3 regions of the Streptomyces sp. NPDC033136 genome follow, and region 3 is predicted to be linked to each of the others. Evidence: predicted binding sites of a transcription regulator. Region 3 holds the regulator's gene; each other region holds the start of a gene.
The links. The regulator HrcA, encoded in region 3, represses chaperone genes, less so after heat shock. The targets are predictions, from matches to a motif close to TTNGCACTCNGNNNNNCNGAGTGCNAA.
Positions count from the first base shown of each region.

Region 1: a site for HrcA is predicted at 7,014-7,040, ahead of groL (chaperonin GroEL). Genes of this name have one in related genera too.
Region 2: a site for HrcA is predicted at 6,135-6,161, ahead of groES (co-chaperone GroES). Genes of this name have one in related genera too.

Region 1 is NZ_JBVIPD010000015.1:78,885-88,391, reverse strand. Features, by position in the region: gene ACZ5TL_RS25765 (hypothetical protein) at 112-918, shown strand; gene ACZ5TL_RS25760 (Uma2 family endonuclease) at 978-1,658, shown strand; gene ACZ5TL_RS25755 (hypothetical protein) at 1,672-2,244, shown strand; gene ACZ5TL_RS25750 (carboxylesterase/lipase family protein) at 2,282-3,835, opposite strand; gene ACZ5TL_RS25745 (NADH:flavin oxidoreductase) at 3,924-5,099, opposite strand; gene groL (chaperonin GroEL) at 5,228-6,850, opposite strand; gene ACZ5TL_RS25735 (cold-shock protein) at 7,276-7,479, opposite strand; gene ACZ5TL_RS25730 (ubiquitin-like small modifier protein 1) at 7,926-8,201, opposite strand; gene thrC (threonine synthase) at 8,198-9,484, opposite strand; SAM riboswitch class I at 9,503-9,507, opposite strand, start outside.
Region 2 is NZ_JBVIPD010000027.1:39,556-49,062, reverse strand. Features, by position in the region: gene ACZ5TL_RS34105 (LCP family protein) at 170-1,207, shown strand; gene ACZ5TL_RS34100 (YciI family protein) at 1,335-1,691, shown strand; gene ACZ5TL_RS34095 (RNA polymerase sigma factor) at 1,739-3,019, shown strand; gene ACZ5TL_RS34090 (THUMP-like domain-containing protein) at 3,023-4,186, opposite strand; gene ACZ5TL_RS34085 (polysaccharide deacetylase family protein) at 4,316-5,242, shown strand; gene ACZ5TL_RS34080 (polysaccharide deacetylase family protein) at 5,239-5,964, shown strand; gene groES (co-chaperone GroES) at 6,308-6,616, shown strand; gene groL (chaperonin GroEL) at 6,733-8,358, shown strand; gene ACZ5TL_RS34065 (hypothetical protein) at 8,539-9,507, shown strand, end outside.
Region 3 is NZ_JBVIPD010000040.1:7,833-17,339, forward strand. Features, by position in the region: gene ACZ5TL_RS38425 (HAMP domain-containing protein) at 1-1,902, opposite strand, end outside; gene ACZ5TL_RS38430 (SpoIIE family protein phosphatase) at 2,257-4,251, shown strand; gene hemW (radical SAM family heme chaperone HemW) at 4,279-5,511, shown strand; gene ACZ5TL_RS38440 (DUF3097 domain-containing protein) at 5,629-6,435, opposite strand; gene ACZ5TL_RS38445 (MBL fold metallo-hydrolase) at 6,467-7,216, opposite strand; gene hrcA (heat-inducible transcriptional repressor HrcA) at 7,387-8,403, shown strand; partial or broken gene dnaJ (molecular chaperone DnaJ) at 8,403-9,507, shown strand, end outside.

The DNA of each region.
Region 1 (9,507 bases), on a different contig from region 3:
ACAGCCCCCGCCAGGTGCGCCAACACCTGCGGGGGCTTACCAACGAGATCGAGAGACGTCGATCCCATGGATGAACCCAACTTTAGTGCTGCCTTCCCGTCCGCGCACCCCATGGCGGGCCCGGGTTACGGCAAACGCACCGCACCCAACCAACTCCCCGGCACGAACAACGACTTCGCACACCTCCCACCCCGCGAAGCCGCCATCGCCGCCTACCTCGACCGCCTCCCCGACGGCGCCGACATCTCGGTGAAGACGCTGGCCAAGCAGCTGCCGTACGGGCAGTGTGCTCTCGGCACCGCCCTCAACCGCATCCAGCAGGCGGGTCACCTGCGCCGGGGCCGGGAGTGCGTGACGGCCGACGACGGCAGCTCCCGCTGGATCACCCGAACGTGGTTCACCCGCACCGCCCGGGATGACGACTGGTGGGCCGCCTTCACCCGCGGCGACGTACCGAAGCAGGCAGCGCGCCCCACCCGCTCCCGCGCCCACATCCTCCTGGCCGCCCTCGGCCGGACGGCACCTGCCCTGTCCCTCTCCGAGACCGACTGCGCGACGCTCGCCCCGCTGGTGACGCCGTGGTTCGAGCGGGGCGCCTCGGAGGAGGACGTACTGCGCGCGCTCACGGCCGGCCTGCCGACCCCCGTCCACCACGCCGCCTCGCTGGTCCGCAAGCGCCTGACCAGCAAACTTCCGCCGCCACCCGCCCCACGTCCACCCCTGCGGGTGCTGGAGTGCGCGAACTGCGGCGCTCCGGGGCGCCCGGAGGCCCTACCGGGTGGGCGATGCAGCGCGTGCCGGGGTGAACGCGCCCCCGCCCACCTCAGTGCACCCCTCCCCGCCCCCACGGTCCAGGCCCGTGCGGCCGAAGTCCGCGCCGCGATCTCCCCACGACGCCAAGAGAAGGCACGCACATGACGGCACCTACGGTCCGACGTCACCAGCCCGGGGCACGATGGAGGGAAGGAGGCGACGCCATGACCCCAGAGACCGCTGACCGCCCGCAGATGGACGTCGAGGACTTCGACGAACTCGTTCGCAGGGCTCCGAGGGAGATCCGGAACAGGCTGGAGTTCCTGGGCGGGCGGCTGTGCATCCGGCACGGCCCGCTCGACGTGGACGAGTTCGAGGAGCTTGCCGCAGCAGCCCCCGAAACCGTGCGGCTGGAGTACATCAATGGAAAGGTCGAGGTCAAGGCCGTGCCGGACGGCAACCACCGCTCCATCTTCATGTGGCTGTTGCGCCAGTGCATGCAGCACCGCCCTGACCTGGATCTTGTACCCGAGTCAGGCGTCAAGGCCGAGGCCTACCGAAAGGGCCGCGCTCGCACGGACGGGACTCTCGTGCCGGTGGACCACTTCCGGGGCGACGGCGAGTGGTCCGCCCCCGACGGTTCCCTGATGGCCGTGGAGATCACCTCCCACGACCGCGACACCGACCAGCGCGACCGCATCGACAAGCCCATCGGCTACGCGGAGGCCGGAATCCCCGTCTACCTCCTCCTCGACCGCGACAACCACACCCTCACGGTCTTCAGCGAGCCGAAGGACGGCCGCTACCAGCGCATCTCCCCGCACCCCTGGGGCGCCACCGTCGAGCTCCCCGACCCCGTGAACATCACCCTGGACACCGAGAAGCTCAAGGACTACGCCGACTGACGACAATGGACCCATGAACCACGCCCAGCTCACCGCCCTAGGCCGTGCCCTCCGTCTCCTCGGTGAGCACGGGGAAGCCCTCACCTCCGACACCCCGGACGCCAAGCTGCACGAGGTCAAGGCCGACCTGAAGCGCGCCCTGGACCTGCTGGAGGAGAGCGTCTCGGCCGCCAAGCCCACCACACGCTGCGCCGAACATCCGCACGGCCCTCTCGACAAGTCCGCCCCCGACCTGTGCCTGCTGTGCGAGACCCGGCGCAGGGCGGCCCGCCGGAACGAGTTCAACGGACCCGCCCCGCACCACCCCCAGACCACCGAGCCCGTCCAGTCGCGGTACGGCGTGCGCGGCGACCGTCCCCAGCCCCAGCAGCGGTGGCTGGCGGAGCTGTGGAACGGCCAGACCTGGCAGCTGTGCGGCACCCCGCGCCGGGACCGCCGGGAGGCCGAGCTGTTCATCGCCGCCCAGCGCAAGGCCCCCCGGGCCGCCATGGCGTACCGGCTGGTGCACGAGTTCACCGACTACGAGGTGCTGCGGGTGTGGGGAACGCCGGTGAAGGTGGACATCGAGCCCATGGGCAACCTCTGACCGGCCGACCCACCGACCGGCCTCCGACCGGCCCGGCTCACAGCAGCGGCAGCGGGCGGAAGTCGTACCCCTCCCACAGACGCCGCGCCGTCTCCTCCGGGTAGGCCGTGACGACCGGCTCCGCGTCCAGCACCTGCACCAGCCGCCGCTCGTCGTCGTACGCCGGCCAGCCCGGGTCGCCCGACCGCGCGAAAGAGGTCCAGGACGCGCGGAAACGGGACGACAGCGACAGCGCCTCGGCGGACGGCTCCGCGCCCGCGAACAGCAGGGCGCCCAGGTCCGCGCCGTACGTGCCGAACAGCAGGGGGATGTCCAGGCCGTGGCAGGCGCCGAGCGCGCCGCCGTTGCCGGGGGCGGGCCAGGTCAGTTCGTAGACGTGGGCGCTGCCGCCGCCCGCGCGCTGGGCCCGGGCCAGGTGCAGGGAGGGCATGGCGAACAGCCAGTCCGTCTGGACACGTTCGTGGAGCTCGCTCGGGGAGGCGTCGGGGAAGGCGGTGCGGTAGGCCTGTTCGCCGTCGGGGCCGGGGGCGTAGAGGCGGAGGGCCGCGGTCGCCCGCTCCTCGGTGATCCGGCCCAGCTGCCCCGCCATGGCGACGAAGAGACGGTGCTCCTCGCGGTTGTGGCCGACGAGCAGGTCGATGTCCCGGGCCGCTCCCGACGTCAGCGCCTGCCAGGGGGACATCGGCAGGATCTCGCCGTCGACCACCGGGGAGAAGGGCGTGACCGTGGGTGCCGCCTGGCCCCAGCGGTCGGTGTACTGGACCATCTTGGTGCTCAGCGTCTCGCCCGCCGACGTCAGCAGGCGCGGGGGGATCGTCGCCAGGTCGGCGACCGTGGGGCGCAGGCCCACCTCGGCCGCGAGGGCGGCGCCGATGTCCCGGGCCAGTTCGCCGGAGAAGAAGGTCCCCGGCACGCTCTGTGCGATGGCCCGCCGGAACAGGCCGGTCGCGCGCGGCATGGCGAGCAGTGAGGCGATCGAGCCCGCGCCCGCGGACTCGCCGAAGACGGTGACCTGGCCGGGGTCGCCGCCGAACGCCTCGATGTTGTCCCGCACCCATTCCAGGGCCGCCACCTGGTCGAGCAGGCCGCGGTTGGCGGGTGCTCCCTCGATGGACGCGAAACCCTCCATGCCGACGCGGTAGTTGAGGGTGACGACCACGAGGTCGCCGTCGGCAGCGATGTGCCGGGCGTCGTAGCCGGGGCTGCCGGCGTGGCCGAGCTTGTAGGCGCCGCCGTAGATCCAGACCATCACCGGGCGCCGGGCGGCCGGGTCGGGGTCGGGGGTCCAGACGTTGACCGTGAGCCACTCGTCGCCCTCGGGTACGTCGATCAGGCCCGGCCCGCCCATCAGGCCGAGGTCCTGCGGGGGCGGCGGGCCGAAGGCGTACGCGTCCCGTATGCCGTCCCAGGCGTGGGCGGGGCGCGGGGCCTGGAAGCGGGCCTCGCCCACGGGTGGTGCGGCGAAGGGAACGCCCCGGAAGACGGCGAGCCCCTGCTCCTTCCGGCCCCGCACCGCACCGGCGGTGGTGCGCACCACCGGTGCGGACTCGGGCGGGCCGTCCGTGGGCGGGCGGGACTCGGTCGTCGTCATCTGGATCTCCTCGTGGATGCCGGTGAACAGGTGTTCAGGCAAGTGTCCTTGACCGGTGCGGGCAGATCCAGAGTCACCGGTTCCGGTGTCAGCTCAGCGACTTCAGCGCCGCCGGGTCGTACGGCGCCAGCTCCTCGACGCGGCCGGCCAGCACCTTCTCGGCCCACTGCGGGTCCTGGAGGAGGGCCCGGCCGATGGCGACCATGTCGAACTCGTCGCGCTCGAAGCGGTCCAGGAGGTTGTCGAGGTCGCCCAGTTCGGCGCCCTGGCCCTGGAAGGCCTTGAGGAAGTCGCCGTTCAGGCCGACCGAGCCGACGGTGATGGCGGGCTTGCCGGTGAGCTTCTTGGTCCAGCCGGCCAGGTTGAGGTCGGAGTCGTCGAACTCGGGCACCCAGTAGCGGCGGGTGGAGGCGTGGAAGGCGTCGGCACCGGCCGCGGCGAGCGGGGTGAGGATGGCCTCCAGCTCCTCGGGGGTCTCGGCGAGGCGGGCCCGGTAGGCCTCCTGCTTCCACTGCGAGTAGCGGAAGATGACGGGGAAGCCGGGGGAGACGGCCTCGCGGACGGCGGCGACGATCTCCGCCGAGAACCTGGTGCGGGCGACCGGGTCGCCGCCGTAGGCGTCGGTGCGGCGGTTGGTGCCCTCCCACAGGAACTGGTCGAGCAGGTAGCCGTGGGCGCCGTGGATCTCCACGCCGTCGAAGCCGATGCGCTCGGCGGCGGCGGCTGCCTCGGCGAACGCGCCGATGACGGCGTCGATGTCGGCCTGGGTCATGGCCTTGCCCGTGGGCTCGGTGGCGCCGATGCGCAGGCCGGAGGGGCCGACGGCCGGGGCGTCGGCGACCGGCGGCTCGCCCTGGTTGCGGACCATGCCGATGTGCCACAGCTGCGGCACGATCGTGCCGCCCGCCGCGTGCACCGCCTCGGCGACCTTCGCCCAGCCGGCGAGCTGCTCCTCGCCGTGGAAGCGGGGCACACGGTCGCTCTGTCCGGCCGACTCGTGCCCGACGTAGGTGCCCTCGGTGACGATCAGGCCCACTCCGGCGGCGGCGCGGCGCGCGTAGTACGAGACGACGTCCTCGCCGGGGACGCCGCCCGGGGAGAACATGCGGGTCATCGGCGCCATCGCGATGCGGTTCGGGACGGTCAGGCCGCCCAGCGATACGGGCCGGGACAGGATTTCGGCGGCGCGGGAGGTGGAGGCGGCGACAGTCACGTGAGGGCCCACTTTCGGATACCGGAAGGTATGTGCATACGCATAAGACATACGGTTCAACCAGCCGGCCCCGCCCACGCATCCCGCCCGCGCTGTGATCCCGGACACGCCCGAGGGCGGCACCCCCTGTCGGAACAGGAAGTGCCGCCCTCGGCAAGGACGTTGATCGACCAGGTCGATCAGAAGTCCATGTCACCGCCCGGCATGCCGCCGCCGGCGGGCGCGGCGTTCTTCTCCGGCTTGTCGGCGATGACGGCCTCGGTGGTGAGGAACAGCGCGGCGATGGAGGCGGCGTTCTGCAGAGCGGAACGGGTCACCTTCGCCGGGTCGATGATGCCCTCGGCGATCATGTCGACGTACTCACCGGTCGCGGCGTTCAGGCCGTGGCCGACGGTGAGGTTGCGGACCTTCTCCACGACGACGCCGCCCTCGAGACCACCGTTGACGGCGATCTGCTTGAGCGGGGCCTCCAGGGCGAGCTTCACGGCGTTGGCGCCGGTCGCCTCGTCACCCTCGAGCTCCAGCTTCTCGAAGACCTGGGAGGCCTGCAGCAGGGCCACGCCACCACCGGCGACGATGCCCTCCTCGACGGCCGCCTTGGCGTTGCGCACGGCGTCCTCGATGCGGTGCTTGCGCTCCTTGAGCTCCACCTCGGTGGCGGCACCGGCCTTGATGACCGCGACACCGCCGGCGAGCTTCGCCAGGCGCTCCTGCAGCTTCTCGCGGTCGTAGTCCGAGTCGCTGTTCTCGATCTCGGCGCGGATCTGGTTGACCCGGCCCTGGACCTGGTCGGCGGAGCCGGCACCGTCGACGATGGTGGTCTCGTCCTTGGTGATGACGACCTTGCGGGCCTTGCCCAGCAGGTCGATCGTGGCGTTCTCCAGCTTGAGGCCGACCTCCTCGGAGATCACCTCGCCGCCGGTGAGGATGCCGATGTCCTGCAGCATCGCCTTGCGGCGGTCGCCGAAGCCCGGGGCCTTGACGGCGACGGACTTGAAGGTGCCGCGGATCTTGTTGACGACCAGGGTCGACAGGGCCTCGCCCTCGACGTCCTCGGCGATGATCAGCAGCGGCTTGCCCGACTGCATGACCTTCTCCAGGAGCGGGAGCAGGTCCTTGACGTTGGAGATCTTCGAGTTCGCGATCAGGATGTACGGGTCGTCGAGGACGGCCTCCATACGCTCCATGTCGGTGGCGAAGTACGCCGAGATGTAGCCCTTGTCGAAGCGCATACCCTCGGTGAGCTCGAGCTCCAGACCGAAGGTCTGGGACTCCTCGACGGTGATGACGCCTTCCTTGCCGACCTTGTCCATGGCCTCGGCGATGAGCTCGCCGATCTGGGTGTCGGCGGCGGAGATGGAGGCCGTGGAGGCGATCTGCTCCTTGGTCTCGACGTCCTTGGCCTGCTCCAGCAGGGCGGCGGAGACGGCCTCGACGGCCTTCTCGATACCGCGCTTGAGGGCCATCGGGTTGGCGCCGGCGGCTACGTTGCGCAGGCCCTCCTTGACCAGGGCCTGGGCGAGAACGGTCGCCGTGGTCGTACCGTCACCGGCGACGTCGTCCGTCTTCTTGGCGACTTCCTTGACCAGCTCGGCGCCGATCTTCTCGTACGGGTCCTCGAGCTCGATCTCCTTGGCGATGGAGACACCATCGTTGGTGATCGTGGGCGCGCCCCACTTCTTCTCGAGGACGACGTTGCGGCCCTTGGGGCCGAGCGTCACCTTCACGGCGTCCGCGAGCTGGTTCATGCCGCGCTCGAGGCCGCGCCGCGCCTCCTCGTCGAACGCGATGATCTTGGCCATGTGAAGTGGTCCCTCCAGGACTGGGGGTGATTACTTCGGACCGCGCCCGCGCCCGCGACGGACGGCCCCCGACCGGTGTGGTTCCTTGCCCCACCCGGCCCGTGGGCCTCACCGACCCGGTCCATACGTTGTCACTCTCACCTTCAGAGTGCTAACGCAATGATTAGCACTCGACCCCCGAGAGTGCAAGGCGCGCTCGCGTAGCGAGTGCTCGTCGAGGGGTGGTGGTCGGGTGACGTGCGGGCGCAAGCGCCGACCGGGGAGCGGGCGGGGCGCTCAGCCACGCGCGAACGCCGTCCGGCAGGGGCTTCGAGCAGGTGGGAACCGGCAAGAACAGGCAGGAAGCAGGCGGAAGGGCCCGCACCCCGGGGGGTACGGGCCCTTCTGAGAAGACCGGTCGCTTGAGCTTTGGTCGTGGTGCGCGTTCAGGCAGAGACGCGAACCATGTCGGCCTGCGGCCCCTTCTGGCCCTGCGAGATCTCGAACTCGACCCGCTGGCCCTCTTCCAGGGTGCGGTAGCCGTCCATCTGAATCGCGCTGTAGTGGACGAAAACATCCGCACCACCGTCGACCGCGATGAAGCCGTACCCCTTCTCCGCGTTGAACCACTTGACGGTGCCCTGAGCCATGCCTAACTCCCCTATTACTGGCCCTTGCACAGATCCACACTTCGCGGATCCGGGTCAGACCTCACCCCCCACGGTTGGGGGCGTGCGCCGGAACGCGTCGACCGCGGCTGAATGTATCTGTCCAACTGCCGTCTGCAACAGGTCAATCGGACGAGAATTCTGGACGCGCAGGGTCCGGAATGCAGGGAGGGTTCGCCCGAATCCAGGGCAATTCGGGCTACACAAAAAGAACAAAAGCCGCGAAAGACGCGCACACTTTGGCTACATCTTGTCGGGCTCGCGGCAGGAATTCACGGTTCCGATCAGGAGATCGGGATCGCGTTCCCCAACTGTACCCCGCTCAACCACACAGAATTGCCCCCTCCGCTTCTCTCACGGAGGGGGCAATTCGATGAACTCTCGGTGACCGGCATTACTCAAGGTAACAACCAAGCCGGTCGACCGGTTCAGCCACCGGCGACAGCCGGGATGATCGACACGCCGGCACCGTCCGGTGTGGCCGTCTCCAGCCCCTGCTCGAAGCGCACGTCGTCGTCGTTGACGTACACGTTGACGAACCGGCGCAGCTTGCCCTGGTCGTCCAGCACCCGGGCGGCGATCCCGGTGTGGTTCTTCTCCAGGTCGGCGATGACCTCGCCGAGGGTCGCGCCGTCGGCGGCGACCTCGGCCTGCCCGCCGGTGTAGGTGCGCAGGATGGTGGGGATGCGGACGGTCACGCTCATGCGAGGCCAGCCTCTCGGAAGGAGTCCAGGTTCGGGCGGATGGTTGCGGTGAGGCCGGTGCCGGCCACCGCGTCGAGGGTCTTGAGGCCGTCGCCGGTGTTGAGGACGACGGTGGTCTTGGCCGGGTCGAGCAGCCCGTTCTCGATCAGCTTCTTCGCCACGCCCACCGTCACACCACCGGCGGTCTCCGCGAAGATGCCCTCGGTCCGGGCGAGGATCTTGATCGCCTCGACGACCTGCGCGTCGTTCACGTCCTCCACCGCACCGCCCGTGCGGCGCGCGATGTCGAGCACGTAGGGACCGTCCGCCGGGTTGCCGATCGCCAGCGACTTGGCGATGGTGTCCGGCTTCTGGGGCCGTACGACGTCATGGCCGGCCTTGAACGCCGTGGACACCGGGGAGCAGCCCTCGGCCTGCGCGCCGAAGATCTTGTACGGCTTGTCCTCGACCAGCCCGAGCTTGATGAGCTCCTGCAGACCCTTGTCGATCTTCGTGAGCTGGGAGCCGGAGGCGATCGGCACCACGAGCTGGTCCGGCAGCCGCCAGCCGAGCTGCTCGCAGATCTCGTACGCGAGGGTCTTGGAACCCTCCGCGTAGTACGGCCGCAGGTTGACGTTGACGAAGCCCCAGCCCTCGCCGGCCGGGTCGCCGATCAGCTCGGAGCAGAAGCGGTTCACGTCGTCGTAGTTGCCCTCGATGCCGACGAGCTCGCCGCCGTAGACCGCGGCCATGACGACCTTGCCGTGCTCCAGGTCGTGCGGGATGAACACGCAGGAGCGGAAGCCGGCGCGGGCCGCGGCGGCGCCCACCGCGCCGGCGAGGTTGCCGGTGGAGGAGCAGGAGAGCGTGGTGAAGCCGAAGGCGCGGGCGGCCTCCAGGGCCTGGGCGACGACGCGGTCCTTGAAGGAGTGCGTCGGGTTGCCGGAGTCGTCCTTGACGAAGAGCTTGCCGGCGTCGACACCCAGCTCACGCGCGAGGTTGTCGGCCTTGACGAGCTGGGTCCAGCCCGGGTTGATGTTCGGCTTGTCCGCCACGTCGGCCGGGACCGGCAGCAGCGGGGCGTAGCGCCAGATGTTCGCGGGGCCCGCTTCGATCCGCTTGCGGAGCTCCTCGGCGTCGTAGGCCGAGAAGTCGTAGGCGATCTCCAGCGGGCCGAAACACTCCTCGCACGCGAAGACCGGGCCGAGGGGGACGCGGTGACCGCACTCGCGGCAGCTCAGGGCAGCGGCGGGGCCGAGGTCGACGGTGGGGTTCGTGGTGCTTGCAACAGTCTGCACAGCCATGTGAGGCGAGGCCCTTTCTCCTC
Region 2 (9,507 bases), on a different contig from region 3:
CACCCGCAGACGCCGCCGTCACCGGACGCGAGTTCAACTGGCTCACCCCCAGCAACGCCATGAAGTGCTGCGGTGAGTCCGGTTCAAGTCGGCCCCGAATCTGAGAATTTCCGAAGAAAAGGCGCCCTGGGCTCCCTGCCCGTAATAATTCGGACTTACGTTCCTGCCCGTGACGGGACGCGACGGGGACGAGGGCCACGCAGTGGGCCGGCGATCGACAGCGCTGAAGACCGCCGGCCTCACCCTGGCAGGTGTGCTGGTGCTGGGCGCGGGAGCGGCGGGCTGGGCCTACCGGCATCTCGAGAGCAACATCACCGGCGTCGACATCGACAACGCGCTCGGTGACGACCGCCCGCACAGGCCGCTGAGCACGCCGTCGCCCTCGGCCTCCGCCCTGCCCGGCGGAGCCCTCAACATCCTGGTCCTCGGCTCGGACTCGCGCAGCGGCGAGCAGAACCGGAAGCTCGGCGGCGGCGACAGCTCCGGGGCCCGCTCCGACACGGCGATGGTCGTCCACCTCGACGCCGGGCGGACCGCCGCGACGGTGGTGAGCATCCCGCGCGACACCCTGGTCACCCGCCCGTCCTGCCCGCGCCCTTCCGGCGGGTCGACGGCGGTCGCCCACCGGTCGATGTTCAACAGCGCCTACGCGGTGGGCGGTCCGGTCTGCGCGGTGAAGACGGTCGAGTCGATGACGAACGTCCGCATGGACCACTACCTCGAGATCGACTTCTCCGGCTTCGCCAGGCTGGTCGACGCCCTCGGCGGCGTCACCGTCACCACGGACGAGGACATCGCCGACGACGACAGCCACCTGCACCTGAAGGCGGGCACCCACCACCTGGACGGCACCCGGGCGCTCGCGCTGGCCCGCACCCGGCACGGCATCGGCGACGGCAGCGACCTCGGCCGCATAGGCCTCCAGCAGAAGCTGGTGACGGCCCTGCTGGAGCAGATCGCCGCCCAGAACCTGCTCACCGACCCGGCGAAGCTCTACCGTGTCGTCGACGCGGTGACCGCCGGCCTCACCACCGACACCGGCCTCGACTCCCTCACCGAGCTGACCCGCCTCGGCCAGAGCCTGCAAGGCCTGTCGGCGAGCGGGGTGCGGACGGTGACGATGCCGGTGGTCCGGGCCCCGTCGGACCCCAACCGGGTGGTGGCCGAAGAGCCCGAGGCGCGGAAGCTGTGGGAGTCGCTGCGCTGACCTGCGAAGACGCGCTCCGGGAAATTCGCGGAGAAAAATCCGGCGAGTGTGTCGATCCGGCGGTCTCCCGATCGACGCAGGGGTGAGAGCGGGACAGGAACCCGCTCCGGGAACCCGAGGAGTCACCATGCCGCGCTTTCTGACCCTGATCCGCATCGACGAGAAGAACGCCCCCGCCGAGGGCCCGAGCCCCGAGCTCCAGGAGCGGATGGGCAAGCTTCTGGAGGAGATCACCAAGGCCGGGGTCATGCTCGACACGGCCGGGCTCACGCCGACCTCGGACGGCAGCCGGGTGACCTGGGACGGCGGGCAGCTGTCCGTCACCGACGGGCCGTTCACCGAGACCAAGGAGGTCATCGGCGGCTACTCGATCAGCCAGTGCAAGGACAAGGCCGAGGCGATCGAGTGGACCAAGCGTTTCCTGTCGCTGCACGAGGAGTACTGGACGATCACCGCGGAGGTCCGGCAGATCGCCGAGGGCTGACCGGTCCGCCTTGGCGGGGCGGCGCCTCGGGTGTCTGATGGTGGGCTGTGACACCGCAGCCCCCCGCCTCCCCGGCGCCCCGCCCCGACGGGGCCACCGAGATCGTCGAGACCGTCTTCCGCATGGAGTCGCCCCGGATCATCGCCGGCGTCGCCCGGATCGTCCGGGACGTCGGCATCGCCGAGGAACTCGCGCAGGACGCGCTGGTCGCGGCCCTGGAGCAGTGGCCGCGGGAGGGGGTGCCCGGCAATCCGGGCGCCTGGCTCATGGCCACCGCCCGCAACCGGGCCGTCGACCTGGTCCGCCGCCGGGAGAACTACGCCCGCAAGCTCGCGGAGATCGGCCGCGACCTGCCGGCCGTCGCGCCCCCGGAGGAGCCCGCCGACCCCGACGACATCGACGACGACCTGCTGCGCCTGGTCTTCACCGCCTGCCACCCGGTGCTGTCGACCGAGGCCCGCACGGCCCTCACCCTGCGCCTGCTCGGTGGCCTGACGACGGCCGAGATCGCCCGCGCCTTCCTGGTCCCCGAGCCGACCGTCGCGCAGCGCATCGTCCGCGCGAAGCGCACCCTGGCCACGAGGAACATCGCCTTCGAGGTGCCCTACGGCCCCGACCGTGAGGCCCGCCTCGGCTCCGTCCTCGACGTCATCTACCTCGTCTTCAACGAGGGGTACGCCGCCACGGCCGGCGACGACTGGCTCCGCCCGGCCCTGTGCGAGGACGCCCTGCGCCTGGCCCGCGTGCTCTCCGCGCTCATGCCCAAGGAGCCGGAGGTGCACGGCCTGACCGCCCTCCTGGAGTTCCAGGCGTCCCGTACGGCGGCCCGCACGGGCCCCTCCGGCGAACCGGTCCTCCTCAAGGACCAGAACCGCTCCCGCTGGAACCGCATGCTCATCGCCCGCGGCGTCGCCGCACTGGGCAGGGCGGAGGCCGCCTCCTCCGGCGCCCCGGGCTCGTACCTCCTCCAGGCCGCCATCGCCGCCTGCCACGCCCACGCGTACACCTACGAGGAGACCGACTGGCCCCGCATCGCCACCCTCTACGGCCTCCTGGCCTCCCGCTCCCCGTCGCCGGTGGTGGAGCTGAACCGCGCGGTGGCCGTCTCGATGGCCGAGGGCCCCGAGGCGGCCCTGCCCCTCATCGACGCTCTGGGCGACGACCCCGCCCTGCGGGACTACCACCTGCTGCCCAGCGTCCGCGGTGACCTCCTCGCCCGCCTCGGCCGTACCACGGAGGCCCGGGCCGAGTTCGAACGGGCGGCGTCCCTCACGCGCAACGAACGGGAGCGGGGCCTGCTGCTGCGGCGCGCGGCGGAACAGCCCTGACCGTCAGGCCGGGCGCCCGACGAGCATCGCCGGCGCTCCCGCGACCCGGGTCAGGAACACCGTCGCCGCGTGCGGCCCCTGGGGCTTGACCTTCTTGCGGAGTTCCTCCGGCTCGACCGCCGAGCCCCGCTTCTTCACGGTCAGCGTGCCGACCCGCCGCTCCCGCAGCAGCGCCTTCAGCTTCTTGACGTTGAAGGGGAGATGGTCGGTGATCTCGTAGGCGGTGGCGTACGGCGTCGGCCGCAGGGCGTCGGCCGTCACGTACGCGATGGTCGCGTCGAGGAGGCCGCCGCCGACCTGGTCGGCCACCTCGGCGACCAGATGGGCGCGGATCACGGCGCCGTCGGGCTCGTACAGGTAGCGGCCGGGCGGGCGGACCTGTGGGTCGGGCAGGCCGCGGGAGAGCAGGGTGCGGGGTCCCGGCAGCAGGGTGGCCCGGACCGCGCCCGGATCGGTGCCGAACCAGAGCACCGCCTCCTTCACGTCCCCGGCGGCCGAGATCCACTCGGCCTCGGCGTCCTCGGGGACCGCCTCGTGCGGGATGCCGGGGGCGATCTTCAGCGCGGCGGCGCGGGGGGCCCGGCGGGCGGCGGCGACGGCCCAGGACAGGGGCGGCGAGTAGGCCTCGGGGTCGAAGATCCGGCCCCGGCCGCCGCGTCGGGCCGGGTCGACGAAGACGGCGTCGTAGCCGGCCGTGTCCACGTCCGAGACGTCCGCCTCCCGCACCTCGATCAGGCCGGCCAGCCCCAGCGCGTCGGCGTTCGCCCGGGCCGCGGCGGCCGTGTGCGGGTCCCGGTCCACGGCCAGCACCCGGATCCCGGCCCGGGCCAGCGCGATGGCGTCACCGCCGATGCCGCAGCACAGGTCGGCCACGGAGATCACGCCCGACTCCGCCATACGCCGCGCCCGGTAGGCCGCCACGCTCGCCCGGGTCGACTGCTCCACCCCGTTCGGCGTGAAGAACATCCGCCCCGCGTCCTCGGCCCCGAACTTCACCGCCGCCCGCTGCCGCAGCCGCGCCTGCCCCAGCGCCGCCGACACCAGCTCCGCGGAGTGCTCGCGGCGCAGCCGGGTCGCGACGGCCAGCTCCCGCGCCGGGTCGGTGTCCCGCACCTCGTCGAGGAGGGCGCGGCCTTCGGGAGTCAGGAGGAGGGCGAGGTCGTTCACCGGATCATTGTCGGCCACGGGCCGGCCGCCGCGTCGTGCGGGAGGTGTGTGGGCCAGTCGGTGGACGGTGGGCCGTCGGCCGCGGTGTCGGGGCGGGTTCGCGGGGGCGGGCTGCGAGGATCCGGCACCATGCGAGCAGTCGTACAAAATGACAAGAGTCGGGCATCTGGCGGTGTGCGGATCGGCCTCGTCGTGCTCACCCTCGCCGCCATCGCCTTGGGCTGCACGCAGGGCGGCGGCAGCGACCAGGTCACCCCGGCCGGCGGCCAGCAGCCCCTCGACCAGCCTCCGGCCCGCGCGCTCGACTCCTACGCCACCAGGCTGCGCGCCGCGCACGCCGCCCGGGTCGCCGCGGCGCACCGCTGGGAGCTGAAGAGGGTCCCGCTGCCCGCCCCGCAGGCCCCCGCGCACAAGCCCAGGATCAAGACCCGCGAGGGCTTCGAGGTGGACGGCCACCGCGCGTCGGGCCTCCCGCCCGTGTTCACCACGGTCCCCACCCGGGACAAGGTCGTCTTCCTCACCATCGACGACGGCGCCGAGAAGGACCGCTCGTTCCTGCGGATGATGAGCGACCTGGACGTCCCCTACACCGCGTTCCTCAGCGGCTACCTGGTGAAGGACAACCCCCGCTACTTCCGGAAGATGCAGGCCAGGGGTGTGGTCCTCAACAACCACACCCTCCACCACCCTTACCTGCCGGGCCTGTCCTACCGCGCGCAGAAACGCGAGATCTGCGGCATGCAGCGCTACATGGAGAAGCGCTTCGGCAAGCGCCCCACCCTCTTCCGCCCGCCCTTCGGCAGCTACAACCGGGCGACCCTGCGCGCCGCCAAGGCCTGCGGCATCGCGTATGTCCCGCTCTGGAACGCGGAGGTCTTCGCCGACCGCTGGGAGTACCGCGAGGGGGACCGGAAGCTGCGCCCGGGCGACATCGTCCTCACCCACTTCCGGGGCCGCGACCAGTGGAAGGGCACGATGCCGGACATGATCCGCCGCTTCCTGAACAAGGTCACGGCCGAGGGGTACGCGGTGGGGCGGCTGGAGGACTACCTGTGAGGCGGCGGCCGGTCGCCGCCGCGCTGTGCGCGGGCGTGGTCCTGCTGACCGGCTGCGCCCAGGGGGCGGGTCAGCGGCCGGGAACGGCCGACGGCCGGGCCCAGGACCCCGCGCGCGCCGCGAGCCACCGCCGCCCCCTCCCACCCGTCGTCGACCACGTCGCCACCCGCGATCCGGTCGTCTTCCTCACCTACGACGACGGCGCCGAACGCGACCCCCGCTTCGTCGGCCTCGTCCGCGAACGGCGGCTCCCGGTCAGCATGTTCCTCACGGACAGCGTCGTGGGCCCCGGCTACGGACACTTCGCCCGGCTCCGCGCGGTCGGCGCGTCCCTGCAGAACCACACCCTCGACCACCCCGCCCTGCGCGGCCTGCCCTACGCCGGCCAGCGCGCCGAGATCTGCGGCCAGCAGCACAAACTCCACTCCCGCTTCGGCATCCGCCCCCGTCTCCTCCGCCCGCCCTACGGCCGGTACGACACCACGACCCTGCGTGCCGCCGCCGACTGCGGCATCACGGCGGTCGTCCTGTGGCGCGCTTCCCTGACCACCGACGGCGACCTGACCTACACCCGGGGCAGCCCCGGCCTGCGCCCCGGCGACATCGTCTCGGTGCCGTCCGGCGCGACCGGGTCCCTGACCCTGACGGAACGGACGCTACGGCTGCTGCGCGAGATCGAGGACCGGGGGCTGCGGGTGGGACGGCTGGAGGACTACCTCTGACGTCTTGGTGCCGAGCGGCGAAAACCCAGCCCGTCCGGCGCTTGAGGACGAGGCCGTCCAGGCCGAAGCGGGGGTCTGGGAGCGGCAGCCCCCAGAGGGCCAGGGCACCAATGCCGAGCACCGCAGGGACGCACTCCGACACCGGGATCCGGCCGACGCGCCGTCGGCAATTGGCACTCCGCTTGACCGAGTGCTAATCGCGGTCATAGTCTCGGCTCTGGCACTCGACACAGGAGAGTGCCAACACAGCGACGGGCAGGTCCGGCACCCGCGACGACGGATCCACCTGGTCGCCACCTCAGACAGTTAACCCCGTGAGATCTCCGAAGGGGGAGGTCGGATCGTGACGACCACCAGCTCCAAGGTTGCCATCAAGCCGCTCGAGGACCGCATCGTGGTCCAGCCGCTCGACGCCGAGCAGACCACCGCCTCTGGCCTGGTCATCCCGGACACCGCCAAGGAGAAGCCCCAGGAGGGCGTCGTCCTGGCCGTGGGCCCGGGCCGCTTCGAGGACGGCAACCGTCTTCCGCTCGACGTCTCCGTCGGCGACGTCGTGCTCTACAGCAAGTACGGCGGCACCGAGGTGAAGTACAACGGCGAGGAGTACCTCGTCCTCTCGGCCCGCGACGTGCTCGCGATCGTCGAGAAGTAATTCACCCCAAGCACACTGCTTTGAGCTGCGCCCCTGGCCCCCCGCGATCGATAAGAAGCCGGGCGCCCGGGGCGCAGTGCCGTTAACCCAGATTCCGGAAGAGGGCTCACGCTCCCATGGCGAAGATCCTGAAGTTCGACGAGGACGCCCGTCGCGCCCTCGAGCGCGGCGTCAACAAGCTTGCCGACACGGTGAAGGTGACGATCGGCCCCAAGGGCCGCAACGTCGTCATCGACAAGAAGTTCGGCGCCCCCACCATCACCAACGACGGTGTCACGATCGCCCGCGAGGTCGAGATCGAGGACCCGTACGAGAACCTCGGTGCCCAGCTGGTCAAGGAGGTGGCGACCAAGACCAACGACATCGCGGGTGACGGTACGACCACCGCGACCGTGCTCGCCCAGGCGCTCGTGCGCGAGGGCCTGAAGAACGTCGCCGCCGGTGCCTCCCCGGCCGCCCTGAAGAAGGGCATCGACGCCGCCGTCGCCGCTGTTTCCGAGGAGCTGCTCGCGTCGGCCCGCCCGATCGACGAGAAGTCCGACATCGCCGCCGTCGCCGGTCTGTCCGCCCAGGACCAGCAGGTCGGCGAACTCATCGCCGAGGCGATGGACAAGGTCGGCAAGGACGGTGTCATCACCGTCGAGGAGTCCAACACCTTCGGTCTGGAGCTGGACTTCACCGAGGGCATGGCCTTCGACAAGGGCTACCTGTCGCCGTACTTCGTGACGGACCAGGAGCGCATGGAAGCCGTCCTGGACGACCCGTACATCCTGATCACGCAGGGCAAGATCTCCGCCATCGCGGACCTCCTGCCGCTGCTGGAGAAGGTCATCCAGTCCAACGCCTCCAAGCCGCTGCTGATCATCGCGGAGGACGTCGAGGGCGAGGCCCTGTCCACCCTCGTCGTGAACAAGATCCGCGGCACCTTCAACGCCGTCGCGGTGAAGGCCCCCGGCTTCGGCGACCGCCGCAAGGCGATGCTGCAGGACCTGGCGGTCCTCACCGGCGCCACGGTCGTCTCCGAGGAGGTCGGCCTCAAGCTCGACCAGGTCGGCCTGGACGTCCTCGGCTCCGCCCGCCGCGTCACCGTCACCAAGGACGACACCACGGTCGTCGACGGCGCCGGCAACAAGGACGACGTGCAGGGCCGCGTCGCCCAGATCAAGGCCGAGATCGAGTCCACCGACTCCGACTGGGACCGCGAGAAGCTCCAGGAGCGCCTCGCGAAGCTGGCCGGCGGCGTGTGCGTCATCCGTGTGGGTGCGGCCACCGAGGTCGAGCTCAAGGAGCGCAAGCACCGTCTGGAGGACGCCATCTCCGCGACCCGCGCCGCGGTCGAGGAGGGCATCGTCTCCGGTGGTGGCTCCGCGCTCGTCCACGCCGTGAAGGTCCTCGAGGGCAACCTCGGCAAGACCGGCGACGAGGCCACCGGTGTCGCCGTCGTGCGCAAGGCCGCCGTCGAGCCGCTGCGCTGGATCGCCGAGAACGCCGGCCTGGAGGGTTACGTCATCACCTCCAAGGTCGCCGAGCTCGACAAGGGCCAGGGCTTCAACGCCGCCACCGGCGAGTACGGCGACCTGGTCAAGGCCGGCGTCATCGACCCGGTCAAGGTCACCCGCTCCGCCCTGGAGAACGCCGCCTCCATCGCCTCCCTCCTTCTCACGACCGAGACCCTGGTCGTCGAGAAGAAGGAAGAGGAGGAGCCGGCCGCCGCGGGCCACGGCCACGGCCACGCCCACTGACGCATGAGGCATGACGGCTGAGGGCTGACGGCGTCAGCTCGCCCGAGCCCGAGCGAAGGCCCGGCACCCCGGAGACGGGGCTGCCGGGCCTTCGCCGTATGCCGTTCTCCGCCGGTCGGGAACCGCGCAGGGGCCGGCGACGGTCTCCCCGCAGAGCAGGCGGATCACAAGGGGGTAGGGATGAACCAGGTGCTCTACGGGGAACGGTCCCGCAACCCGCTGGCGCGGACGGTGCGGCTCACCGAGGACGGACTGCGCAGGGGCGGCAGGACGACCCCGCTGGACGAGCTGAACCTCGCCGCCATGGCAGAAGCGTTCCTGCGGGGCTGCTGGCTCGGCGGCGGGGGCACCGAGCGCCCCCTGGGGAGGCTGCCCCAGGGCCCCGGCGTCGTCCCGGTCACCCGTGTGACCGGCACCACCACTCCCCTGAAGGCCCGTCAGGCTGCCGACTTCGCCCGCGCGCTGGGCGAACTGGCGGTGCGCGGGTGCGGCGGGCCGGACCACGTGGCCGACCTCGCCGCACGGGCGCGGGCGGAGGGCGTACCGCTGTGGATCGCGCGCCGCCACGCGCCCGGCCCCGCAGGACGGGTGACCGTCGCCGTGGACCGGCGCTCGGTACGCGTGGACGTCTGGGGCCCGCACGCCCCCGCCGTGCGCCTGTGGGCACCGTACGGCTACCGCCCCGACACCGCCGACCGGGCCAATGGCCTGGTCATGACCATCGGTGACACCACCGCACGGCTCGAACTGCGCAAGAAGGTGCGCAAGTCCAAGAGCAAGGTCGAGATCCGCCTGCCGGACCGGCTCTGGACCCTGCGTCGCGAGAACGCCGAGAGTTCGTGGCTGCTGCGCGACGACCAGCGGGTCGCGCTGCTGACCCGCCCCTCGCGGTGGCCCGGCCCCCCGCCGGGCTCGGTGCTGCTGCCGCTGGCCGACGTGCACCACGAGAGCCCCGACCCCCTGGACGCCGTCATGGCCCACGCGGTCGCGGTGTCCTTCGGCCTCGGCGACACGACGGGCCTGGCCAGATTCCGCGCCGTGAAACGCCGCCGGGACACGGACGAGGACACCTGGGACCACCCCTGGTTCAGCAACCTCGGCAGGGACCGCGACGACAACGAACCCGGTGGCGGCGACGGCTGGGGCAGC
Region 3 (9,507 bases):
GATCCGCTTCTTCTCCCGGGCCGCCTGCGCCACCAGGCCGTGCACGGGGAGGGCACCGGTCTCGACGGTCGCGTCCTGGGCGGCGCCGTAGCCGGCGATGAAGGCCAGGCCCTTCGTCGGGACGGTGGTGTGCGGGGCCGCGCCGTCCTCCTCGGTGTCGGCCAGGTAGAACGCGCCGTACTGGGCGTTCACCAGCGGGGTCAGCTCGCGGAGTATCAGGTCGGCGACCTCCATCAGGTCGCGGTGGCCCTGCATCAGGGCGGCGAGCCGGGCGAGGTTGGACTCCAGCCAGTCCTTCGCGCGGGTCGTCTCGCGCAGGTTGGCCACCATCAGGTTGATGTTGTCCTTCAGCTCGGTGACCTCGCCGCGGGTCTCGACCGTGATCGAGCGGGACATGTCGCCCTGGGCCACGGCGGAGGCGACCTCGGCGATCGCACGGACCTGGGTGGTGAGGTTCGAGGCCAGCTCGTTGACGTTCGTTGTCAGGCCTTTCCAGGTGCCGTGGACGCCCTCGACCCTGGCCTGGCCGCCGAGCCGGCCCTCGCTGCCGACCTCGCGGGCCACGCGCGTGACCTCCGAGGAGAAGGAGGACAGCGTGTCGACCATTGTGTTGATGGTGGTCTTCAGCTCCAGGATCTCGCCGCGGGCGTCCACGTCGATCTTCCGGGACAGGTCACCCTGCGCGACGGCCGTCGCGACCTGGGCGATGTTGCGCACCTGCGAAGTGAGGTTGTCGGCCATGTAGTTGACGTTGTCCGTCAGATCGCGCCAGACCCCGGAGACACCCGGGACCTGGGCCCGGCCGCCGAGCCGGCCGTCGGTGCCGACCTCGCGGGCCACGCGGGTGACCTCGTCGGCGAAGGCACGCAGCTGCTCCACCATCGTGTTGACGGTGTCCTTGAGTTCGAGGATCTCGCCGCGCGCGTCGACCGTGATCTTCTTCGACAGGTCGCCGTTGGCGACGGCGGTGGTGACCTGGGCGATGTTGCGGACCTGCGAGGTCAGGTTCAGCGCCATGGAGTTGACGTTGTCGGTGAGGTCCTTCCAGAGGCCGGAGACGCCCCGGACCTGCGCCTGGCCGCCCAGCCGGCCCTCGGTGCCCACCTCGCGGGCCACGCGGGTGACCTCGTCGGCGAAGGCGGAGAGCTGGTCGACCATCGTGTTCACGGTCAGCTTCAGTTCCAGCAGTTCACCGGTCGCCTCGACCGTGACCGTGCGGGTCAGGTCGCCGCGCGCCACCGCCGTCGTGACCGCCGCGATGTCCCGGACCTGGGCCGTCAGCCGCGACGCCATCGTGTTGACGGCCTCCGTCACGTCCCGCCAACTGCCCGACAGCCCGCGCACCTTGGCCCGGCCGCCGAGCCGGCCCTCGGTGCCGACCTCGCGGGCGACCCGCGTCACCTCGCCGGTGAACAGGGAGAGCTGGTCCACCATCTTGTTCACGGCCCGGCCGAGGCGCCTCAGGTCCCCGCGTAACTCCCGCGTGCCGTCGTGCAGATCGACCCGCTGGGTCAGATCGCCGCCGGCCACCGCGTCCAGCACGCGGGTGGCGTCGGCCGCCGGGGCGACCAGGGCGTCGAGCAGCTGGTTCACGTCGTCGACGCGGGACGTCCACAGGCCCTGCCCCGGACTGGCCGAGAGCCGCTCGTCGAGCCGGCCGTGCCGCGCCAGCTCCCGTCTGACGCGCCGCACCTCGGTGGTGAAGTGGACGCTGCGGTCCATGATCTGGTTGAAGACCGCGGTGAGTTCGGCCACCATCCCGTGGCCGGTTTCCGACACCTTGGTGAAATCGCCGTCGCGAGCGGCTGTCATGGCCGCGAGCAGGGGGCGCAGATCGGATGCACGAATCTGACCGTCTTCATGCCGGTCTTCGACCACAGGAGTAGCACGGTTCTCACTCATGGCGGCCCACTTCGGTAACTCGGCGCTTATGGGCGTGGCCAGTCTGTCACTCTGTCGGCATCGACTGTGGTGTATTCGTACGAACTGCCCGGGGAGCTGTCCATGGGGGCCATTCCGACGCAACGGGAGACCGCCTCCCGTGCCTCAGAAGCGCCTGCACACGCTTGGGAGACGCCCGTGCCCGTTCAGGAGGGGCCCGTTTCGGGGGAGACCGCACCGGCTGCCGAGGTGCTCTCTCCGTCCGCGGAGGTGCTCGCCCGGCCCGCGGAGGTGTTCTCTCCGTCCGCGGAGGTGCTCGCCCGGCCCGCGGAGGTGTTCTCTCCGTCCGCGGAGGTGCTCGCCCGGCCCGCCGAGGTGCTCCCCCCGTCCGCCGAGGCGGCGCCCGCGCAGGAGTGCGCGCGGGCGCACACGACTCTGCCCGGCAGCTCGCTCGCGCCGGGCGCCGCCCGCGCCCTGGTGCGCGCGGCGCTCGCCGAATGGACCCGGCTCGGCCTGCCCGGCACCGAGCACCTCACCGACCGCCTGGCCGACGACGCCACGCTCGTCGTCAGCGAACTCGTCACCAACGCCGTCGTGCACGCCGGAACCGACGTCGAGATGGAGTGCCGGCTGGAGGGCGACACCGCGGACACGGCCGCGCTCGTCGTCGAGGTCTGCGACCGCCACCCCTCCCGAGCCCCGCGCGGAGGCGAGCCGGACCCGCCGCACGACACCCCTGAGCACGGGCGCGGCCTGCGGCTCGTCGGCGCGCTCTCCGAGGCGTGGGGCATCACCTACCGCCCGGGCCGGAAGACGGTGTGGGCGCGGTTGCCCGCCGGGGCGTGCGCGGCGGGGGAGCAGATCGAGGCGTACGGGGAGGCGGGGCTGGCGCGCGGGTTGCGGGTGGCGGAGATCCTGGCGCCGGAACCGCCCCGCGGCGACGGGGCCGGAGAGGAGGCCGTACGGGACTCTCCCGGCCCGCGTGACTGGAGGGAGTGGAGCGACCTGCGGGACTGGCGGGAGCGGTACGAGAGCCGTGATCAGGACGGCCGCGACGGCTCCTGGCTCGGCCGCGGCGCCCTGTCCTTCCTCGCCGAGGCCTCCGACCTGCTCGCCGGACAGCTCGACGAGGACCTGGTCGCCGCCCTCGCCGGGCAGCTGATCGTGCCGCGGCTGGCCGACTGGTGCGCGGTCTGGCTGGAGGACGAGGCCACCGGCGGCGGCTGGAGCGGCGGAGCCGGGGTGGGCGGGCCCCGGCTGGCCCGGGTCTGGCACGGCAGCGAGAACCGCATCGAGGAACTGCGCCGGGCCCTGGAGAAGGACCCCCCGCACCCCTCCGACCCGCTACGGCCGGACCCCGTCGGCTACCCCTGGCCCGGCGAGGCGCTCGGTGACGCGCCCGGCGAGCCGGGCTCGGCCCTGGCCTACCGGCTGGTCGCCGGGGGCCGCCCGCTGGGCACCCTCGTCATCGGACGGTCCGGGACCTCCGGCTTCCCCGACGAGATCACCGGCCTGGTCGAGGACCTCAGCCGCCGGGTGGCCCTGGCGATCGGCGCCGCCCGGCAGTACGCCCGGCAGGCCACCATCAGCGCCGTACTCCAGCGCGGCCTGCTGCCCGGCGCGGTGGCCGAGATCCCCGGCGTGCGCAGCGCCCTCGTCTACGAGCCGTGTGACAAGGGCGGGCCCAGCGGCGATTTCTACGACCTGTTCCCGGCGGGCGACGGCCGCTGGTGCTTCGCCGTCGGCGACGTCCAGGGCAAGGGGCCCGAGGCGGCCGTCGTGATCGGTCTGGCCCGGCCCTGGCTGCGCCTGCTGGCCCGCGAGGGCTACCGGGTCGCCGACGTCCTCGACCGCCTCAACCAGCTCCTGCTCGACGACGCGACGGAGGCCGCGGACGCGGCGGCCCGGGCGCTGGTGGCGGCGGGCGCGCGGGCGACCCCGCCCGGCGACGGCCCCCAGACGCGCTTCCTGTCCCTGCTCTACGGCGAACTCGTCCCCTTCGGCGGCGGGGTCCGCTGCACCGTCGCCTCCGCGGGTCATCCGCTGCCCCTGCTGCTCGGAGCGGGCGGCGAGGTCCACACCGCCGCGCAGCCGCAGACCCTCCTGGGCGTCGTCGAGGACGCCACGTACACCAGTGAGACCTTCGAGCTGCGCTCCGGCGACACGCTGCTGTGCGTCACCGACGGTGTCACCGAGCGCCGCTCCGGATCCCGCCAGTTCGACGACGGGGACGGGCTCGCGGCGGCTCTCGCGGGCTGCGCCGGGCTGGACGCCGAGCTGATAGCCGAGCGGATCAAGCGGCTGGTGCACGAGTTCGGGGCGCGGCCCCCGGCGGACGACCTGGCGTTGCTGGTGCTCCAGGCGGACTGACCACGCGGGTGCTGGACAATGGAGGACATGCCTTCCGCACTCCCCGACGGCGAGCCCGTCCCCGACGACGGCACGCTGCCCGCGTCCGCGCTCGCCGGGGCCGCCGACCGCCCGCTCGGGTTCTACCTGCACGTTCCCTACTGCGCGACCCGCTGCGGCTACTGCGACTTCAACACCTACACGGCGACCGAGCTGCGCGGCACCGGCGGCGTGCTCGCCTCGCGGGACAACTACGCCGAGACGCTGGCCGACGAGGTCAGGCTGGCGCGGAAGGTGCTGGGGGACGATCCGCGGCCCGTTCGTACGGTGTTCGTGGGCGGGGGGACGCCGACCCTGCTCGACGCCGGTGACCTGGTGCGGATGCTCGCGGCCGTCCGTGACGAGTTCGGGCTCGCGGAGGACGCCGAGGTCACGACCGAGGCGAACCCGGAGTCGGTCGATCCGGGGTATCTGGCGGCGCTGCGCGAGGGGGGCTTCAACCGGATCTCCTTCGGGATGCAGAGCGCGCGGCAGCACGTGCTGAAGGTGCTGGACCGCACGCATACGCCGGGGCGGCCCGAGGCGTGTGTCGCGGAGGCCCGGGCGGCCGGGTTCGAGCACGTGAACCTCGATCTGATCTACGGCACGCCGGGGGAGTCCGACGCCGACTGGCGGGCCTCGCTCGACGCGGTGCTGGGGGCCGGGCCGGACCATGTCAGCGCGTACGCCCTGATCGTCGAGGAGGGGACGCAGCTGGCCCGCCGGATCCGCCGGGGCGAGGTGCCGATGACCGACGACGACGTCCACGCCGACCGGTATCTGATCGCGGACGAGGTGCTCTCGGGCACGGGCTTCGAGTGGTACGAGGTGTCGAACTGGGCGACCTCGCAGGCGGGGCGGTGCCTGCACAACGAGCTGTACTGGCGCGGGGCCGACTGGTGGGGGGCCGGCCCCGGTGCGCACAGTCATGTGGGCGGCGTGCGGTGGTGGAACGTGAAGCATCCCGGGGCGTACGCGGCGGCGCTGGCGGCGGGGAGGTCGCCGGGGGCCGGGCGCGAGGTGCTCTCGGAGGAGGACCGGCGGGTCGAGCGGATTCTGCTGGAGCTGCGGCTGCGGGAGGGTGTGCCGCTGTCGCTGCTGCGGGAGGACGGGCTTGCGGCTTCGCGCAGGGCCCTGTCGGACGGGCTGCTGCAAGAGGGTCCGTACGATGAGGGCCGGGCCGTGCTGACGCTGCGGGGGCGGTTGCTGGCGGATGGTGTGGTGCGGGACCTCGTGGACTGAGGTGCTCGGCGTCGGTGCTGGGCCCGGGGCGTTCCGCGCCCGGCACAGCGGGGTGCCGCCCCTTCGGGACGGGCACCGCCCCGGCGGCACAATCGCCGCGGCCGAGGAGCTGAGCGCCTACGCCGGCGCCGTCACGAAGTCGATCAGTTCCTCCACCCGGCCCAGCAGCTCCGGCTCCAGGTCCTTGTACGAGCGCACGCCCGACAGGATCCGCTGCCAGGCCGCGCCCGTGTTCTCCGGCCAGCCCAGGGCGCGGCACACGCCCGTCTTCCAGTCCTGGCCGCGCGGGATCCGGGGCCAGGACCCGATGCCCAGTGCCGACGGTTTCACCGCCTCCCAGACGTCGATGTACGGGTGGCCCACCACCAGCGCGTGCTCGCTCGTCACCGACTGCGCGATGCGCCACTCCTTCGAGCCCGGCACGAGGTGGTCCACCAGCACGCCCAGCCGCGCGTCCGGGCCCGGAGCGAAGTCGGCGACGATCGACGGGAGGTCGTCGACGCCCTCCAGGTACTCCACGACCACGCCCTCGATGCGCAGGTCGTCGCCCCACACCTTCTCGACCAGTTCGGCGTCGTGCCGGCCCTCGACGTAGATGCGGCCGGCGCGGGCCACGCGGGCGCGTGCGCCGGGGACGGCCACCGAACCGGAGGCCGTGCGGGTGGGACGCGCGGGGCCGCCCGACGTGGGGCGGACCAGCGTCACCGCCTTGCCTTCCAGCAGGAAGCCGCGGGGCTCCATCGGGAACACGCGGTGCTTGCCGAAGCGGTCCTCCAGTGTCACCGTGCCCGCCTCGCAGCGGATCACCGCGCCGCAGAAACCCGTCCCGGCCTCCTCGACCACCAGGCCCGGCTCCGCCGGAACCTCGGGAACCGGCGTCGGCTTCTTCCACGGCGGGGTCAGATCGGGCGAGTACTGGCGCATTCGGATGACGATAGGAGAAGCCGCCGGGCGATCACGGAGACACGCCGAAACGCGCCGCCAGCGCGTCCCGCTGGGCCCGGACGAACGCCGCGCCCACCACCGCTCCGTGACCGGGCACGTACACCGCGTCCTCGCCGCCCAGGTCGAGCAGCCGGTCCAGGGCGGCCGGCCAGTGCGACGGCACCGCGTCGGGACCCGCCTGCGGCTCGCCGGACTCCTCGACCAGGTCGCCGCAGAACACCACCTCCGGATCCCCCGGCACCAGGACCGCCAGGTCGTGCGCGGTGTGCCCCGGGCCGACGTTCGCCAGCAGCACCTGGCGCCCGCCGCCCAGGTCCAGGGTCCACTCGCCGGACACCAGGTGGCCCGGCGGGACCAGCCGGTCCGCCGACTCCCGCGCGGTGGTCCCGGCCAGGCCGTTGCGTACCGCGTCCGCCCGCAGCTCCTCGCGGTCCCGCACGCGCGTCAGCAGCGCGTCCACACCCACCGCGCCGAACACCTCCGCCCCCGCGGACACCTTCGGCCCCGCGAACGCCGACGCCCCGAAGACATGGTCGAAGTGGGGATGTGTCAGCGCGAGATGTGTCACACGGTGGCCGGTGAGCGACTGCGCCTGCTCGCGCACCCGCGCGCCCTCGGCCGGGCTCGATCCGGCGTCGATCACGAGGACCGCGCCCTCACCGGCGACCAGCCCCACCGTGCAGTCCCACACCGGCAGCCGGCACCGCCCCACCCCGGAGGCCACGCGCTCCCATCCGAGCTCTTCCCAAGTCACCGTCATACGGCGACGCTAGCGGTGACCCCCGCCCGGGGCACGACAGCACGCGACCAGCCTTGCCGGGGGCGTACCCCACCGCCGTACACTGGGCGGGGAATGCTGGCACTCGCATGCGCAGAGTGCCAGGCCGTGACGGACAGGGCAGCAGGCGGAGAGATCTGGAGGTGTGCGCGATGCTCAGTGAACGCAGGCTGCAGGTGCTGCGCGCCATCGTCCAGGACTACGTCGGCACCGAGGAGCCGGTCGGCTCCAAGGCCCTCACCGAGCGGCACAGCCTCGGCGTCTCCCCGGCCACCGTCCGCAACGACATGGCGGCCCTCGAGGACGAGGGATACATCGCCCAGCCGCACACCAGCGCCGGGCGCATCCCCACCGACAAGGGTTACCGGCTGTTCGTGGACAAGCTCGCGGGCGTCAAGCCCATGACCGCGCCCGAGCGGCGCGCGATCCAGAACTTCCTCGAGGGCGCCGTCGACCTCGACGACGTCGTGGCGCGTACGGTGCGGCTGCTCGCGCAGCTCACCCGCCAGGTCGCCGTCGTGCAGTACCCGTCGCTGACCCGGTCGACCGTGCGGCACGTGGAGTTGCTCTCCCTCGCGCCCGCGCGGGTGATGCTCGTGCTGATCACGGACACCGGGCGGGTCGAGCAGCGCGTGGTCGACTGCCCGGCGCCCTTCGGCGAGGCCTCCCTCGCGGATCTGCGCGCGCGGCTCAACAGCCGTGTGGCGAACCGCCGTTTCGCGGATGTGCCGAGTCTGGTGGAGGATCTGCCGGAGGCGTTCGAGCACGAGGACCGGGGTACCGTCTCCACGGTGCTCTCCACACTTCTGGAGACGCTCGTCGAGGAGAACGAGGAGCGGTTGATGATCGGCGGCACCGCCAATCTGACCCGCTTCGGTCATGACTTCCCCCTCACGATCCGGCCGGTGCTGGAGGCGCTCGAGGAGCAGGTCGTGCTCCTCAAGCTGCTCGGCGAGGCGAAGGATCCGGGCGTGACCGTACGGATCGGTCACGAGAACGCCCACGAAGGACTCAACTCCACGTCCGTCGTGTCGGTCGGCTACGGTTCGGGCGGCGAGGCAGTCGCCAAGCTCGGCGTGGTCGGACCGACCCGCATGGACTACCCGGGAACGATGGGAGCGGTACGCGCAGTGGCACGGTACGTCGGACAGATCCTGGCGGAGTCGTAGTGGCCACGGACTACTACGCCGTACTCGGCGTGCGCCGCGACGCGTCGCAGGAAGAGATCAAGAAGGCCTTCCGGCGGCTCGCACGCGAGCTGCACCCGGACGTCAACCCCGATCCGAAGACCCAGGAGCGGTTCAAGGAGATCAACGCCGCTTACGAGGTGCTGTCGGACCCGCAGAAGAAGCAGGTCTACGACCTCGGCGGCGACCCGCTCTCGCAGGCCGGAGGCGGCGGCGCGGGCGGCTTCGGAGCCGGTGGCTTCGGGAACTTCTCCGACATCATGGACGCGTTCTTCGGCACGGCGTCGCAGCGCGGACCGCGCTCGCGCACCCGCCGCGGCCAGGACGCCATGATCCGCATCGAGGTCGAGCTCGACGAGGCTGCCTTCGGCACGACGAAGGACATCCAGGTCGACACGGCCGTCGTCTGCACCACCTGTAGCGGTGAGGGCGCGGCGCCGGGCACCTCCGCGCAGACGTGTGACATGTGCCGTGGTCGCGGTGAGGTGTCGCAGGTCACCCGGTCCTTCCTGGGCCAGGTCATGACCTCCCGCCCCTGCCCGCAGTGCCAGGGCTTCGGGACGGTCGTGCCGACGCCGTGTCCCGAGTGCGCGGGCGACGGCCGGGTGCGGTCCCGCCGGACGCTCACGGTCAAGATCCCGGCCGGTGTCGACAACGGCACGCGCATCCAGCTCGCCGGCGAGGGCGAGGTCGGCCCCGGCGGCGGTCCGGCCGGTGACCTCTACGTCGAGATCCACGAGCTGCCGCACAGCACGTTCCAGCGGCGCGGCGACGACCTGCACTGCACGGTGACGATCCCCATGACGGCGGCCTCCCTCGGCACGAAGGTGCCGCTGGAGACGCTCGACGGCATGGAGGAGGTCGACATCCGCCCGGGCACCCAGTCCGGCCAGTCGATCCCCCTGCACGGCCGGGGCGTCACGCACCTGCGCGGCGGCGGACGCGGCGACCTCATCGTCCACGTCGAGGTCCAGACCCCGACCAAGCTCGACCCCGAGCAGGAACGCCTGCTCCGCGAACTGTCCAAGCTGCGCGGCGAGGAACGTCCGACGGGGCAGTTCCAGCCCGGGCAGCAAGGGTTGTTCT